DNA from 3 places in the Azospirillum sp. B510 genome. Region 3 is predicted to be linked to each of the others. Evidence: riboswitches for the same ligand, from Rfam matches in the RefSeq annotation. Region 3 holds a riboswitch; each other region holds the start of a gene.
The links. A riboswitch is a leader RNA that binds a small molecule or an ion and turns the genes downstream of it on or off. The one in region 3 is predicted to bind cobalamin.
Positions count from the first base shown of each region.

Region 1: it holds a riboswitch for cobalamin, as region 3 does, so the genes downstream of both, AZL_RS02560 (ABC transporter ATP-binding protein) here and AZL_RS29045 (CbtB domain-containing protein) in region 3, are expected to answer to the same signal.
Region 2: it holds a riboswitch for cobalamin, as region 3 does, so the genes downstream of both, AZL_RS04085 (TonB-dependent receptor plug domain-containing protein) here and AZL_RS29045 (CbtB domain-containing protein) in region 3, are expected to answer to the same signal.

Region 1 is NC_013854.1:551,598-555,784, forward strand. It holds gene AZL_RS02550 (FecCD family ABC transporter permease) at 1-804, opposite strand, end outside; gene AZL_RS02555 (ABC transporter substrate-binding protein) at 801-1,796, opposite strand; gene AZL_RS02560 (ABC transporter ATP-binding protein) at 1,868-2,695, opposite strand; cobalamin riboswitch at 2,818-3,039, opposite strand; gene AZL_RS02565 (MBL fold metallo-hydrolase) at 3,470-4,187, shown strand, end outside.
Region 2 is NC_013854.1:881,439-885,625, reverse strand. It holds gene AZL_RS04095 (ABC transporter substrate-binding protein) at 1-349, opposite strand, end outside; gene AZL_RS04090 (DUF7676 family protein) at 337-921, opposite strand; gene AZL_RS04085 (TonB-dependent receptor plug domain-containing protein) at 948-2,726, opposite strand; cobalamin riboswitch at 3,132-3,361, opposite strand; gene AZL_RS04080 (ISAs1 family transposase) at 3,491-4,187, shown strand, end outside.
Region 3 is NC_013858.1:369,696-373,882, reverse strand. It holds gene cobN (cobaltochelatase subunit CobN) at 1-16, opposite strand, end outside; gene cobW (cobalamin biosynthesis protein CobW) at 181-1,242, opposite strand; gene AZL_RS29050 (CbtA family protein) at 1,256-2,050, opposite strand; gene AZL_RS29045 (CbtB domain-containing protein) at 2,060-2,248, opposite strand; cobalamin riboswitch at 2,293-2,519, opposite strand; gene AZL_RS29040 (ABC transporter ATP-binding protein) at 2,702-3,469, shown strand; gene AZL_RS29035 (ABC transporter ATP-binding protein) at 3,462-4,184, shown strand.

The sequences.
Region 1 (4,187 bases), on a different replicon from region 3:
GAACAGCTCCAGCCGCAGCCGTCCGGGGTCGCCGCCGAGCGAGCGGGCGGCGTCGTCGCCCAGCGCCAGCGTGTTGATCCTGTCGGCGCGCAGCCACAGCCAGCCGAGCCCGCACAAGGTGGTCAGGGCGGGGGCGGGCAGCACGCTCCAGCGCGCGGTGCCGAAGCCGCCCATCATCCAGAACAGGGCGGCGTCGGCGCTGCGGTCGGCGCTCGCGACGATCAGCGTGTTGGTGACGGCGTGCAGGATGAAGGCGACGGCGACGCCGGTCAGCACCAGCCGGTCACTGGTCACACCGCCGTCGCGTCCGCGCGCGGCGGCGAAGACCGCCAGCATGGCGGCGAGCGCGCCGAGGAAGGCGGCTGTGGGCAGGCTCAGGGACTGGCCCAGGGCCTGGCTCAGGAATTGCCAAACGCCGCCGATCACCGGCAGCGTGGCGATGGCGCCGGCGAACAGGATGACGCTCACCGCCCCGACCGAGGCGCCGGCCGACACCCCGAACAGATAGGGGTCGGCCAGCGGGTTGCGCGTCACCACCTGCAACACCGCCCCAACCGCCGCCAGCCCGGCGCCGGCCAGCGCCCCCAGCAGCACGCGCGGCAGCCGCAGCTCCCAGACGATGTTGCGCTCCGCCCGGCTGATGCCGTCCGCCGGGAAGAGGCCGGGCCACAGCTCGTGCGAGACCACCGACCAGACGGTCGGCAGCGGGATGCGGGCGGCGCCGAAGCCGACCGCCGCGACCAGGGACAGCAGCAGAATGGTCGCCAGCAGCAGGCAGAGCGGCGGAATCCGCGGGCGGCTCATGGCTGGAACAGCTCCGGGTGCAGCGTGCGGGCCATGCGTTCCAGCGCGTCGACGTCGCGTGTCGAGGGCGTCTGTTCGGCATAGGTCAGGACGATGAACTGGCGTTTGCGCACCGCCTCGACATCGGCCAGCTGCGGGGCGGACAGCAGATAGCGGATGGCGGCCTCGGCCGGGACGCGGTGGTCGCTGACGATGATCCATTGCGGGTCGCGCCGGGCCATCTCCTCCCAGCTGACCCGGACATAGCTGTCGGGGATGTCGTCGAAGATGTTGCGGCCGCCGGCCAGCTCCATCAGCAGGCTGGTCATGCCCTCGCGCCCAACCGACAGCGGGGCGGCGTCGGTGTGGCAATCGTCGCAATACATCACGCGCGGCCTTTGCGTGGCTCCGCCGATCCTCCGGGTCACCGCGGCGACGCGGCGGCGGAAATCGGCCACCATCGCCTCGGCCCGGTCGGCGATGCCGAAGATGCGGCCCAGCGCCAGCAGATCGGCATAGAGGGTGTCCATGCTGATCGGCTCGCGCCGGCCGATGCGGATGCAGCTTTCCCGCAGCGTGTAGGTGGCCACGCCCAACTCGGCGAGGCGGGCCGGGGTCAGGCCGCGCGCCTCGTTGAAGCCGTAACTCCAGCCGGCGAACAGGAAGTCGGGGTTGGCGGCCAGCACCGCCTCCAGCGTCGGGGCGCGGTCGGGCAGCTGGGGCAGGGCGGCGACCACGCCGGGCGGGGCGATCAGGTGGCGCTCGGCCCCGGCGATGCCGGACACCGCGACCAGCCGGTCGGCCAGACCGAGATCGATCATGGTCTGGGTCATGTTGACGTCGTTGACCATCGGCCGCTTGGGCGGAGCGTCGAAACGCGTGGTGTCGAAGCAGTTGGCGATCTCGACCGGATAGCCGGCCGGAGGGGTTTGGGCGAGCGCCCCCGCAGGGATGGCGGGGGCGAGGGCGAGGCCGAACGCGGCCAGGAGGGTACGGACGGGGGCTGGGGGCATGCGGGGTCCAGTCGGGAGGGCGGCGGAGGGAACGGGACTGGGGAGGCGGAACGGGGGAAGCGGAACGGGGGTCAGAGGGGCGACAGCTCGATGCGCAGCCGGCCGTCGCCGGGGTGGCGGTCGACAGTGGCGGCGACCCGGTAGACGGCGGTCAGGCGCTCGGCGGTCAGCGCCTCGTCCGGGACGGCGTCGGCCTGAAGGCGGCCATCCTTCAGCAGCAGGAGGCGGTCGCACCAGCGCGCGGCCAGATCGATCTCATGCAGCGTCATCACCACGGTGATGCCGAGCGAGCGCACCAGATCGAGGATGGCGAAGCGGTGCTGGATGTCGAGATGGTTGGTCGGCTCGTCCAGCAGCAGGATGCGCGGGCGCTGGGCCAGGGCGCGGGCGATCATCACCCGCTGCCGCTCGCCGCCCGACAGCTGTTCGACCGGGCGGTCGGCCAGGGCCGCGAGATCCAGCCGGGCCAGAGCCTCGTCGACGATGGCGCGATCCTCCGCCCCGTCTCCGGAAAAGACCGAACGGCGATGGGCCAGCCGCCCCATGGCGACCACGTCGCGCACGGTGAAGCCGAGGGCGGGGCTGCTGTCCTGCGCCTGCAACGCCAGACGGCGGGCCAACGCCGCCGGCCCGACGGCCCGCGGATCGGCTCCCTCGACGCGGATGGTTCCGGCCGAGGGGGCCTGAAGCCCGGCAAGGCAGCGCAGCAGCGTCGATTTGCCGGAGCCGTTCGGTCCGAGAATGCCGAGGACCATCCCCTCCGCGACGCTGAAGCCGATGTCAGACAGGACCGCGCGGCCGGCCAGCCGGCAACTCAGCCCCGTCACCGCGATGGCGGGGGAGCGGGCGGCCGGGCGGCCGGGGTGGGAGGCCGCGATGGGGAAAGGCGTGGGCGTCATCCGTGCTTCCTGCCGTGGCGGGCGGAGCGTGTGGGCGGACGCCTTGCGGCATGCGGGGCGGAACCGGTCGCGGAATCCGGGCACGCGCATGGCAAGCGTTCCACCGGGACACCCCGCCCGAGGACGTTGATCGTGGTGCTGGCAGGTCTCCTGGCTTGCGGGTCGTCGCCGGTCCGTCCAGCCTTCCCAGCGCCGCGAGGGGCGCCAGTGGCGGAAAATGACGGATCGGCTCGCCGCTCACAGTTGCGGGGGCAGCCCCGGTCTCGCCGCTCGGCGCGGCTCACCGGGTTCCCTCTTAGCTTCCGGCGGATGCCGCCGGAAGAACCAGAACCGGGGATAGTGATGAGCGAGCCGGCGTCGGCGGTCAAGACCGGCATGGGGGAGGCCGCGCGATTTCCCCGACCCGGTCCATGCCTGGCGGGTTCGCGGGAGTGTCGCCCGCACAGCGATCCGGAGAAGGGGTGTCGTCATGGTGGTTCGGCTGTTCGTCGCAACGGAGCATCAAAATGTTATGTTATAACATAACGTATCTGTTCGATCGGGACAGGGCAAGCGGAAGATCGTCGCAAGAATGCTCGTGCCTGCCTGGGCGACGACCCGGCTGCCATCGTCGCCCGGTTGCGTCAACCCGCCGGTCGCCGGTCTCAGTCGGCCTCGGTGCCTCAAACGCGTTGCATGGTTTCATATGAAACGATATGGTTGGCCCAACCGATCAATGGCCGGCGATCCTCCGGGAGGGCAGGGGGGCGTCGCCGGCACCTGTGGAGAAACCGGATGTCCAAGAATTTCGCCTCGCATGCCGACCTGGACGAGAAGACCGTCAGTTTCGACAAGCTGTCGGACAATGCCTACGCCTACACGGCGGAGGGCGATCCCAACACCGGCATCGTCATCGGCGACGACGCGGTGATGGTGATCGACACCCAGGCGACGCCGGTGATGGCCCAGGATGTCATCCGCCGCATCCGCGAGGTCACCGACAAGCCGATCCGCCATGTCGTGCTGTCGCATTACCACGCGGTGCGGGTGCTGGGCGCCTCGGGCTATGCGCCGGAACAGATCATCGCCAGCGAGGACACCCGCGACCTGATCGTCGAGCGCGGCGAGGCCGACATGGCGAGCGAGATCGGCCGCTTCCCCCGGCTTTTCCGCGCCGTCGAATCGGTTCCCGGCCTCACCTGGCCGACCATCACCTTCCGTGGCCACATGACGCTATGGCTCGGCTCGCTGGAGGTGCGCTTGCTGCAACTTGGCCGTGGCCACAGCAAGGGCGACACGGTGGTCTGGCTGCCCCGGGAGAAAATCCTGTTCTCCGGCGATCTGGTCGAGTATGGCGCCACCCCCTATTGCGGCGACGCCTACTTCACCCATTGGCCGGCGACGCTCGACGCCATCGCCGCCCTGGAGCCGGAGAAGCTGGTGCCGGGCCGCGGTGCCGCCCTGACCACGCCGGAACAGGTGCGGGAAGGGCTGCGTGGCACCCGCGCCTTCA
Region 2 (4,187 bases), on a different replicon from region 3:
CCAGCGGGATGCGCACCACCTTCACGCCGAAGCGTTCCAGCAAATCCAGGGTCTTGTGGTCGCTCCAGCCATTGGCGAGGACCACCCCGACGCCGAGCGACAGGTAGGCCTCGGCGCTCGGCCGGACTTGCGGGTGGTGGACCGCCTCGCCGGCCAGCAGCGATAGCCAGGGATCGGCGGCCTGCGGCGACAGGGCGGCGATCTGGCCGGGATCGGCAAGCGCCAGAAGATACTGGTCGCCGCACACCGTGGCCGACGCCGCCCGCAGACCGGCGGCAACGGCCATCCCCACCGGGATGGCCGCGCTCAGAAGACAGGCCGCTGTCAGGCGAAGGGTCAGCCGGCGCACCGGAACCCCCTCCCGCTGCGGTCGAGCGGATCGGGCATCAGCCCGAGATAGCGTTCACGGAACCGGTCCCACATCGACAGGCGGCTCCAGTCCGGCTCCTTCAGGATGCGGTCGTTCTCGCCGAGGAAGGGGTTGGGAAAGAACAGCGTCATCTGCTGGTCTCCCTTGCCGTTGAACAGCCGCAGGCCCCAGCTCCGCGGTGCGCCGTCGCTTCCCAGGACGCGGTACATCTCGGCCCGCGCGGTCCGGCGGATGCGGGCGAGCTCCGGATCGACCGGGTTGCGCGGCGTGCCCCGGTGGGAGCCGATGCAGACATGGAAATGCCATGCCCCGAAATCGACGGTCAGGTAGCCGTCGAACAGCGACACCTTGCGCGGCGCGTTGGGTGCGCGGATTTCGAAGACGGCCCCCTGGACCAGCGTGCCGAACACGATGTCCCGCCACCAGACCTCGAAGGCATCCTTCAGCAGGGCCAGCAGCAGATCCTGATCGGTGGGCAGGGGGAAGATCTCGACCCGACCCATGCCGGGTTCCTCGACGACGTGCGAGGCCACGGAAGACGCGGTGCTCATGGAACGAACTCTTGGGTGGGGCGGGGTCAGAAGCGCGCGGACAGGCCTGCGTAAGCCGAGCGGCCCGCCGCAGCGTGGCCGTAGACCTCCTCGTACCGGCGGTTGAACAGGTTCTCGACGCGGCCATGCAGCGTCACCGCATCGGTCAGCTCGTAGGACAGCCGAAGATCGGCGGTGAGAAAGGCGCTGCCGGTGCCGTAATTCTCGATCATGTCGCGATAGCGCAGGCCGAGATTGGCGTAGGCCGCCGGCAGGAAGCGCCAGCCGACCGACGCGCTGCCCTGGTGAAGCGGCAGATTGCGCAGCCGCTGCCCGGTGTTGGCGTTGACCACGCTCTGCCAGGAATAGGCGGCGCGCAGGTCGATGGTCACGGTCGGGCGGGCGGCCAGTTCCAGCTCCACGCCCTGCGCCTTGGTGCGGTCGACGTTGACATAGCCGCCGCCCGAACAGGCCGGGCTGGCCGCCGGACCGTACAGCCAGTTGATCTGGTCACGGGTGGCGGCCTGGAAGTAGGTCGCTCCGGCGGTCAGTCGCCCGCCCAGCAGCGATTGCTCGACACCGGCGTCCCAGCCGCGGCTGCGTTCCGGCCGCAGGTCGGCCCGCCCATAGCAGGGATCGAACCGTTCGTAGAGCGAGGGTGGTTGCCATGCCGTGCCGTAGCTGGAGCGCAGCGTCGTCCCGCTCTGCTCGATCCGGTAGGCGGCACCGAGCCGCCAGGTTCCCGTCCCGCCATAGTCGCTGTGGCGGTCGCCGCGGATCGTCGCCGACAGGTCGAGCGGCGCCACCGGAGTCACGCCGACGGTGGCGAAGCCGCCGCCGCGCCAGTTGTGCGACCGCATGTCCGGCGCGAGCGGCGCGAAGCCCGGCGTGTGCTGCTCCATGCTCTCGCGGGTCGCATCGCCACCGTAGCCCAGCGTCACCCGGTCGGACAGTTTGGCGGTCGCCGCATAGTCGAGCCGCGTCTTGTGGCCGTCATAGGTGTCGCCCCGGGTTCCCTCGCCCCAATACTGCCGGGTGTTGGTGGTGTTGGCGATGCCGAAGCTGTGGACCAGCCTGCCGCCCAGACTGTCGAGCGACCCGCCCAGGCGCAGGAACCGCTCGGTCTCGTCGCGCGACCAGTCATTGTCGCGGGTGGCGGGATCGTAGGTCAGCGTCTTGCGCTGATAGCGCGCCGTCGCGTCGAACCGCAGCTCCTCGGTCGCCTGGACGCCGATCCGGCCGGCGGCGGCCCATTGCCGGAACGGGTCCTTGTCCTGCCCGCCACGCCAGCGGCTGAAATCCGAATAGCCGCCGGAATGGGTGCCGGACAGGGAGGCGCGGTACTCCACCCTGTCCTGCGCCCCGGATACCGATGCGTTCGCCCGCTTGGTGTCGAAGCTGCCATATTCGGCGCCGACCTGTCCGCCGAACAGACCGGCCGGGCGGCGGGTGACGATGTTGACCACGCCGCCGCCGGCATCCGGCCCGAAGCGGCCGGGCTGCGGCCCGCGCAGGACCTCGATGCGCTCGATGTCGGCGGTGTCCATCTCGCCGGCCGGATATTGCGACTGCGACTGGCTGGTGTCGCTCATCTCGACGCCGTCGATGAAGACGCGGGTGTTGCGCGGTCCCAACCCGCGCAGGCGCACGGTCTGGGCGCCGCCCGGCGCCTGCCGGCCCGACAGGCTGACGCCGGGAACCAGCAGCAAGGCATCGTCGAGACGGCGGATCTGTTGACGCTCGATCTCCTCGCCGCCGATCACGCTGGAGGCGATGGTCGCCTGCTCCTGCGGCACCGCCATGCCCTTCGGTGCCGTGATCTCCAAGGGGGTTAGCTGAAGGTCGTCCGCTGAAGCGGCCGATGCTCCGGCCGCGACCCCGAGCCCGGCCAAAGCGACCCGGACGCAAAAATTCCTGCCAAGATTTGTGATGGAACGGCTTGTCTGCATGCTCTGCCACGTCCTGCTGCAGGCATGGAGGCGCGCTCGGACAAGCGGTGCGGCCGCAAAGCCACCCGTCCGGGGCCACACATCCATGCCGGCTCCGGAGACCGGAACCGTTGAACGGGCGTTGCCGAACGGACGCCACGACGCGAGGCCTCGCGTCTGGAGAACCATTCACCTGCGACATGCTTCAGGGAGGACGAATCATCCCGGAATCCGGCCGCGGCAACGCCAATGGACGCGTCACCACGACGGGTTTCCGCACCTTCGACACACCCCGATCGAAGGCAGAGTGACGCTGTCGGAGGCAGGTCTCCTGGCTCGCGGGTCGTCATCCGGCACCGCCTTCCCGACCGGGATCCCAAGGATTTCCGGTCAGTGGCTTTCTGGCGCCGACTCGCCGCTCACAGTTGCGGGGACAGCCACGGCTTGCATCAGGCTTGGACGCCTGTCGCTTCCGTCGTTCCCTTTTAATCTCCCGGCTTGCGCCTGGGAAAACCGCCGACAATGCCTCTGGTGATAGAGGCAGGCCACACGCCTGTCAATGGCGTCGAGCCGTTCCCAGGGCTCCGAAGTCGGGTTAACAGCGGTTTACGAATTGGGAAGTTTCTGATTCGGTGGAGGCTCTCGTCTTGGAAGGTCCCCCCATGAGTTCGATCGAAGCCGGCTTTGGTGAGAAATCGCGGCTGAAGGCGCTGCTGGAACATTTTTCGCGGATCGACGACCCGCGTGCTCCCTGGCGGGTCGCCTATCCGTTACCGGAGATCCTGCTTCTGGCGGTGTGCGGGACGATCGCGGATTGCGAGGATTACGAGGCGATCGCCGCCTGGGGTGAAGCGCGGCTCGACTTTCTGCGGCGCTTCCAGCCCTATCACCATGGGGTGCCGAGCGGACGCTGGCTGACCGTGTTCATGAACCGGATCCCGTCCGGCCTGTTCCAGGACTGCTTCCTGTCCTGGGTGCGCGAGGCGTGGCCCGACCGGCCGGAACTGGTCGCCATCGACGGCAAGACCTCGCGACGCAGCCATGACCGCGTCCTCGGACAGGCCCCTTTGCACTTGGTCTCGGCCTTCGCCACCACCAGCCGCCTGGTCCTCGGCCAGGAGGCCGTCGAGGACAAAGCCAGCGAACTGGCGGCCATTCCGGTTCTGCTGGAGCGCTTGGCGACCGAGGGCGGGCTCAAGGGCGCGATCGTCACCATCGACGCCATCGCCTGCAACGCCACCATCGCCCAGGCCGTTCGCGACGCCGGGGCCGACTATCTGCTGGCGGTCAAAGCCAACCAGCCCACCCTGCGCGACGAGATCGAGAGTTTCTTCACCAGCGCACCGCCGGAGACGCTCG
Region 3 (4,187 bases):
CGGCGAGCAGATGCATGGGTGTCCGAGGCTATGTTCAAAGAGTGGGGACGCCTGTTCCCACCCTAACCCTCCCCCGCTGGGCGGGAGAGGGAGTAAGCACTTGATTGGAAAGGTGGTGGCAGTCCCTTCCCTGTGAAGCGGGGGAGTTGGGGTGGGGCAAAAGCAGCGGCACCCTAACCCCTACCCAACGACCGCCCGCGTCACCGCGTCGCGGTCGAGCCCGGTCTCGCCGATCACCACCAGGCGGCTGCGGCGCTCCTCGCCCGGCTTCCACAAGCGGTCGTAATGGGTCTGGATGCGGGTGCCGACACCCTGGACCAGCAGGCGCATCGGCTTGCCGGGCACGTCGATGAAGCCCTTCAGGCGCAGCACGCCATGCAGGCCGGCGACCTGTTCCAGTGTCATCGCCAGAGCGGCCGGGTCGGGCTGCGCCGGCAACTCCACCACGAAGCTGGTGAAGTCGTCGTGGTCGTGGCCCTCTTCGTCGTCATGGTGGCTGGGACGGTTGGCGAGATCGTCCTCCACCGCGGCGCCGACGCCGAGCAGGACCAGCGGGTCGACGGCACCCTGGGAGGCCCGCACCAGCTTGGCGTCGCGGCCGACCGTGTGGGACAGGGCGCCGCGGATCAGATCCTCGACGCGGGCGAGGTCGCCGGATGCTACCAGATCGGTCTTGTTGACGACGATCAGGTCGGCGCAGAGCAGCTGATCCTCGAACACCTCCTCGATCGGCGTTTCATGATCGACGGTGCCGGCGGCGTCGCGCTGGGCCTCCAGCGCGGCGGGATCGGGGGCGAAGCGGCCTTCCGCGGCGGCGGCGGCGTCAACCACGGCGATGACGCCGTCCACCGTGACCCGCGTCTTGATCGCCGGCCAGTGGAAGGCCTGGACCAGCGGCTTGGGCAGGGCCAGACCGCTGGTCTCGATCACGATATGCTCGGGCGGCTCCGGCCGGGCCAGCAGCTTCTCGATGGCCGGGACGAAGTCGTCGGCGACGGTGCAGCACAGGCAGCCGTTCGCCAGCTCGATCACGTCGTCCTCGGTGCAGGTCGGGTTGCCGCAGGCGCGCAGGATGTCGCCGTCGATGCCGACATCGCCGAACTCGTTGATGATCAGCGCCAGCCGGCGGCCATCGGCCTTTTCCAGCAGGCTGCGGATCAACGTGGTCTTTCCGGCGCCGAGGAAGCCGGTGATGACGGTCGCCGGCACCTTGCCGGCGGCCGTTTTCGCAAGAGCGGACATGGAGTGCGCCTCCTTAGCGCGCGCCGGGCTGGGCCCGCAGGGCCGGGCGGGATTCGGCCTCGCCGACGAGAGCGCTCATCAGCCAGCCGCAGGCCGAGCCCAGGATCGCCCAGAACAGCGCGGCCCCGCCGAGAGAGGCGGCGACGAAGCGGGCGGCCAGTTCCGGCGGAACCGCACCCTCGGCGCTTTCCGGATGCGGGGCGCCGATCAGGTGGGGCAATGCCGCGGCCAGAACGGCGACGGCGATGACCAGACGGTTGCGGGCGAAGGCGAAGGCCAGCAGGCAGACGCCGGCTCCGGCGGCGGCGGACAGCCACCAGAGCTGGCGCAGCTCCAGTTCCGCCCCGGCCATGCCCGGCAGTTCCGGGGCCAGGCCGAAGGAGGGCGCCAGCGAGACGGCGACGAAGCCCCCCATGCCCCATACCAGCCCGCGCCGCGCATCGACAGGCCGGCCGGCCAGCAGGATCGCGGCCCCCAACAAAAGCGCATAGGCGACGCCGGTGATCAGGTCGGCGACGATGGTCAGGCCGATGCGCTGGATCGCCTCGTCCAGCGAGGTCGGCACGCCTTCGCCGATCTGGCGCACCGGACCATGCTGGTGGCCATCGGCAGGGCTGGCGGCAGGGCTGGCGGCCGGGGCGGCGGCAGTGGCCGTAGCCGTCGTGGCCGGAGGCGGGGTCACCACCTCGTATTTCTCGGCTTCGAGGATCAGCGGGACGGTGGTCGCCTGCTGAACGACGGACGCGGCCGTGCCGGAGAGCACGCCCGCGACCAGTGCGGCTGTGAACAGCCGCCGGATCAGTTCCATGACCCTGGCTTAGTGGCAGGGGAACGCGAAGGAATGACGGGTGTCGTGGGCCGCGTCATGGATCTGCTGCGGCTGGGCGAAGCCGACGCCGTACAGCAGGAAGCTGCCGAGCAGGATGGCGGCGAAGGCGGCGACCGCGGTCTGGGCGGCGCTACGGGTCGCGGAACCGGTTGCGGTGTGAAGCGAACGCGTGGTCATGGACCGATATCCTTGTTCTCCCGCCACACCCGGCGGGGTTGGGAAAAATTGATGCGTCCGGCGGCAGGTTTCCTGGCTCGCGGGTCGCCGCATCGCCGTCCGCCTTCCCGGCCGTCAAGGACCAGTGGCATAATGGACAGGACGCTCGCCGCACACAGTTGCGGGGGCAGCCGCGGCATTGGACCAGTCCAGAGGGTCGGTCCGCACCGCATTCCCTATTATCCCAGCCGTCCGTCAGGACGGGCGGGGCACCGTCGGACGGCCACCATCGCAGCGCCGCGCCGCTTTGGCAAGCCCGCAATCCGATATCCGCCCTGCGGACGGTCTTGCGCAGTGGCATTTTGGGTGCTGTGATGTTTGATAGACGGAGAGTCCGCAAGTGTGATGTTTTCCGCCGCAAGGATTTGGCGGATGAAGGACGCCGCAAAGACCGGAGGGGGGAATTCGCGACCGATGACCGCCGCAGCGAACGACGACATCATCCTGGAAGCGCGCAACCTGACGAAGGAGTTCAAGGGATTCGTGGCGGTTCGGGACGTGAACCTGAAGGTCCGCCGCGGCACCATCCATGCGCTGATCGGCCCGAACGGCGCCGGCAAGAGCACGGTGTTCAACCTGCTGACCAAGTTCCTCACCCCCACGCGCGGGCAGATCCTCTACAAGGGCCGCGACATCACCCGCACCAAGCCGGCCGACATCGCATTGATGGGTCTGGTCCGCTCCTTCCAGATCTCCGCCGTCTTCCCGCATCTCAGCGTGCTGGAGAATGTCCGGGTGGCGCTTCAACGCCCGCTCGGTACCAGCTTCCATTTCTGGAAGTCCGAGTCGTCGCTCCATGAGCTGCATGGCCGGGCGCTGGAACTGATCGAGGCGGTGAACCTCACGCCCTGGGCCGGCCATCCGGCGGCGGAGCTGCCCTATGGCCGCAAGCGCGCGCTGGAGATCGCCACCACGCTGGCGCTCGACCCCGAGGTGATGCTGCTGGACGAACCGCTGGCCGGCATGGGCCATGAGGACATCGAGGGCACCGCGGCCCTGATCAAGCGCGTCGCCGCCGACCGCACCGTGCTGATGGTCGAGCACAACCTGTCGGTCGTCGCCCACCTGTCGGACAGCATCACCGTGCTTCGCCGCGGCGAGATCCTGGCGGAGGGGCCGTACGAGACCGTCTCCAGGAACCCGCAGGTGATGGAAGCCTATATGGGGACCGGACATGCCTGACGGGGGCAACACGAAGACCGCCATGCTGGAGATCGCCGACCTGCATGGCTTCTACGGCGAAAGCCATGTGCTGCACGGTGTCGGCCTGGAGGTTCGCCGGGGCGAGGTGGTGACGCTGCTGGGCCGCAACGGCGCCGGCAAGACCTCGACCATGCGCGCCATCATGGGCATCATGGGCAGGCGCACCGGCTCGATCCGTTTCCAGGGCCAGGAGCTGATCGGCATGGCGCAGCACAGGATCCCGCGGCTCGGCATCGGCTATGTGCCGGAGGAGCGCGGCATCTTCTCCTCCCTCAGCGTCGACGAAAATCTGACGCTGCCGCCGGTGGTCAAGGAGGGCGGGATGACGGTCGCGCAGATCCACGACCTGTTCCCCAACCTGAAGGGCCGCGGCGGCACCCAGGGCACGCGGCTGTCGGGCGGCGAGCAGCAGATGCTGGCCATCGCCCGCATCCTGCGCACCGGCGCCACCCTGATCCTGCTGGACGAGCCGACCGAGGGACTCGCTCCGGTGATCATCGAGCAGATCGGCGTCGCGGTGCGGGCGTTGAAGCGGCGCGGGTTCACCATCCTGCTCGTGGAGCAGAATTTCCGCTTCGCCGCCACCATCGCCGACCGCCATTACGTGATGGAGGAGGGCCATGTGGTCGACATGATCCCCAACGACCAGCTCCATGCCAACATGGACAAGCTGCACACCTATCTGGGGGTGTAGGCC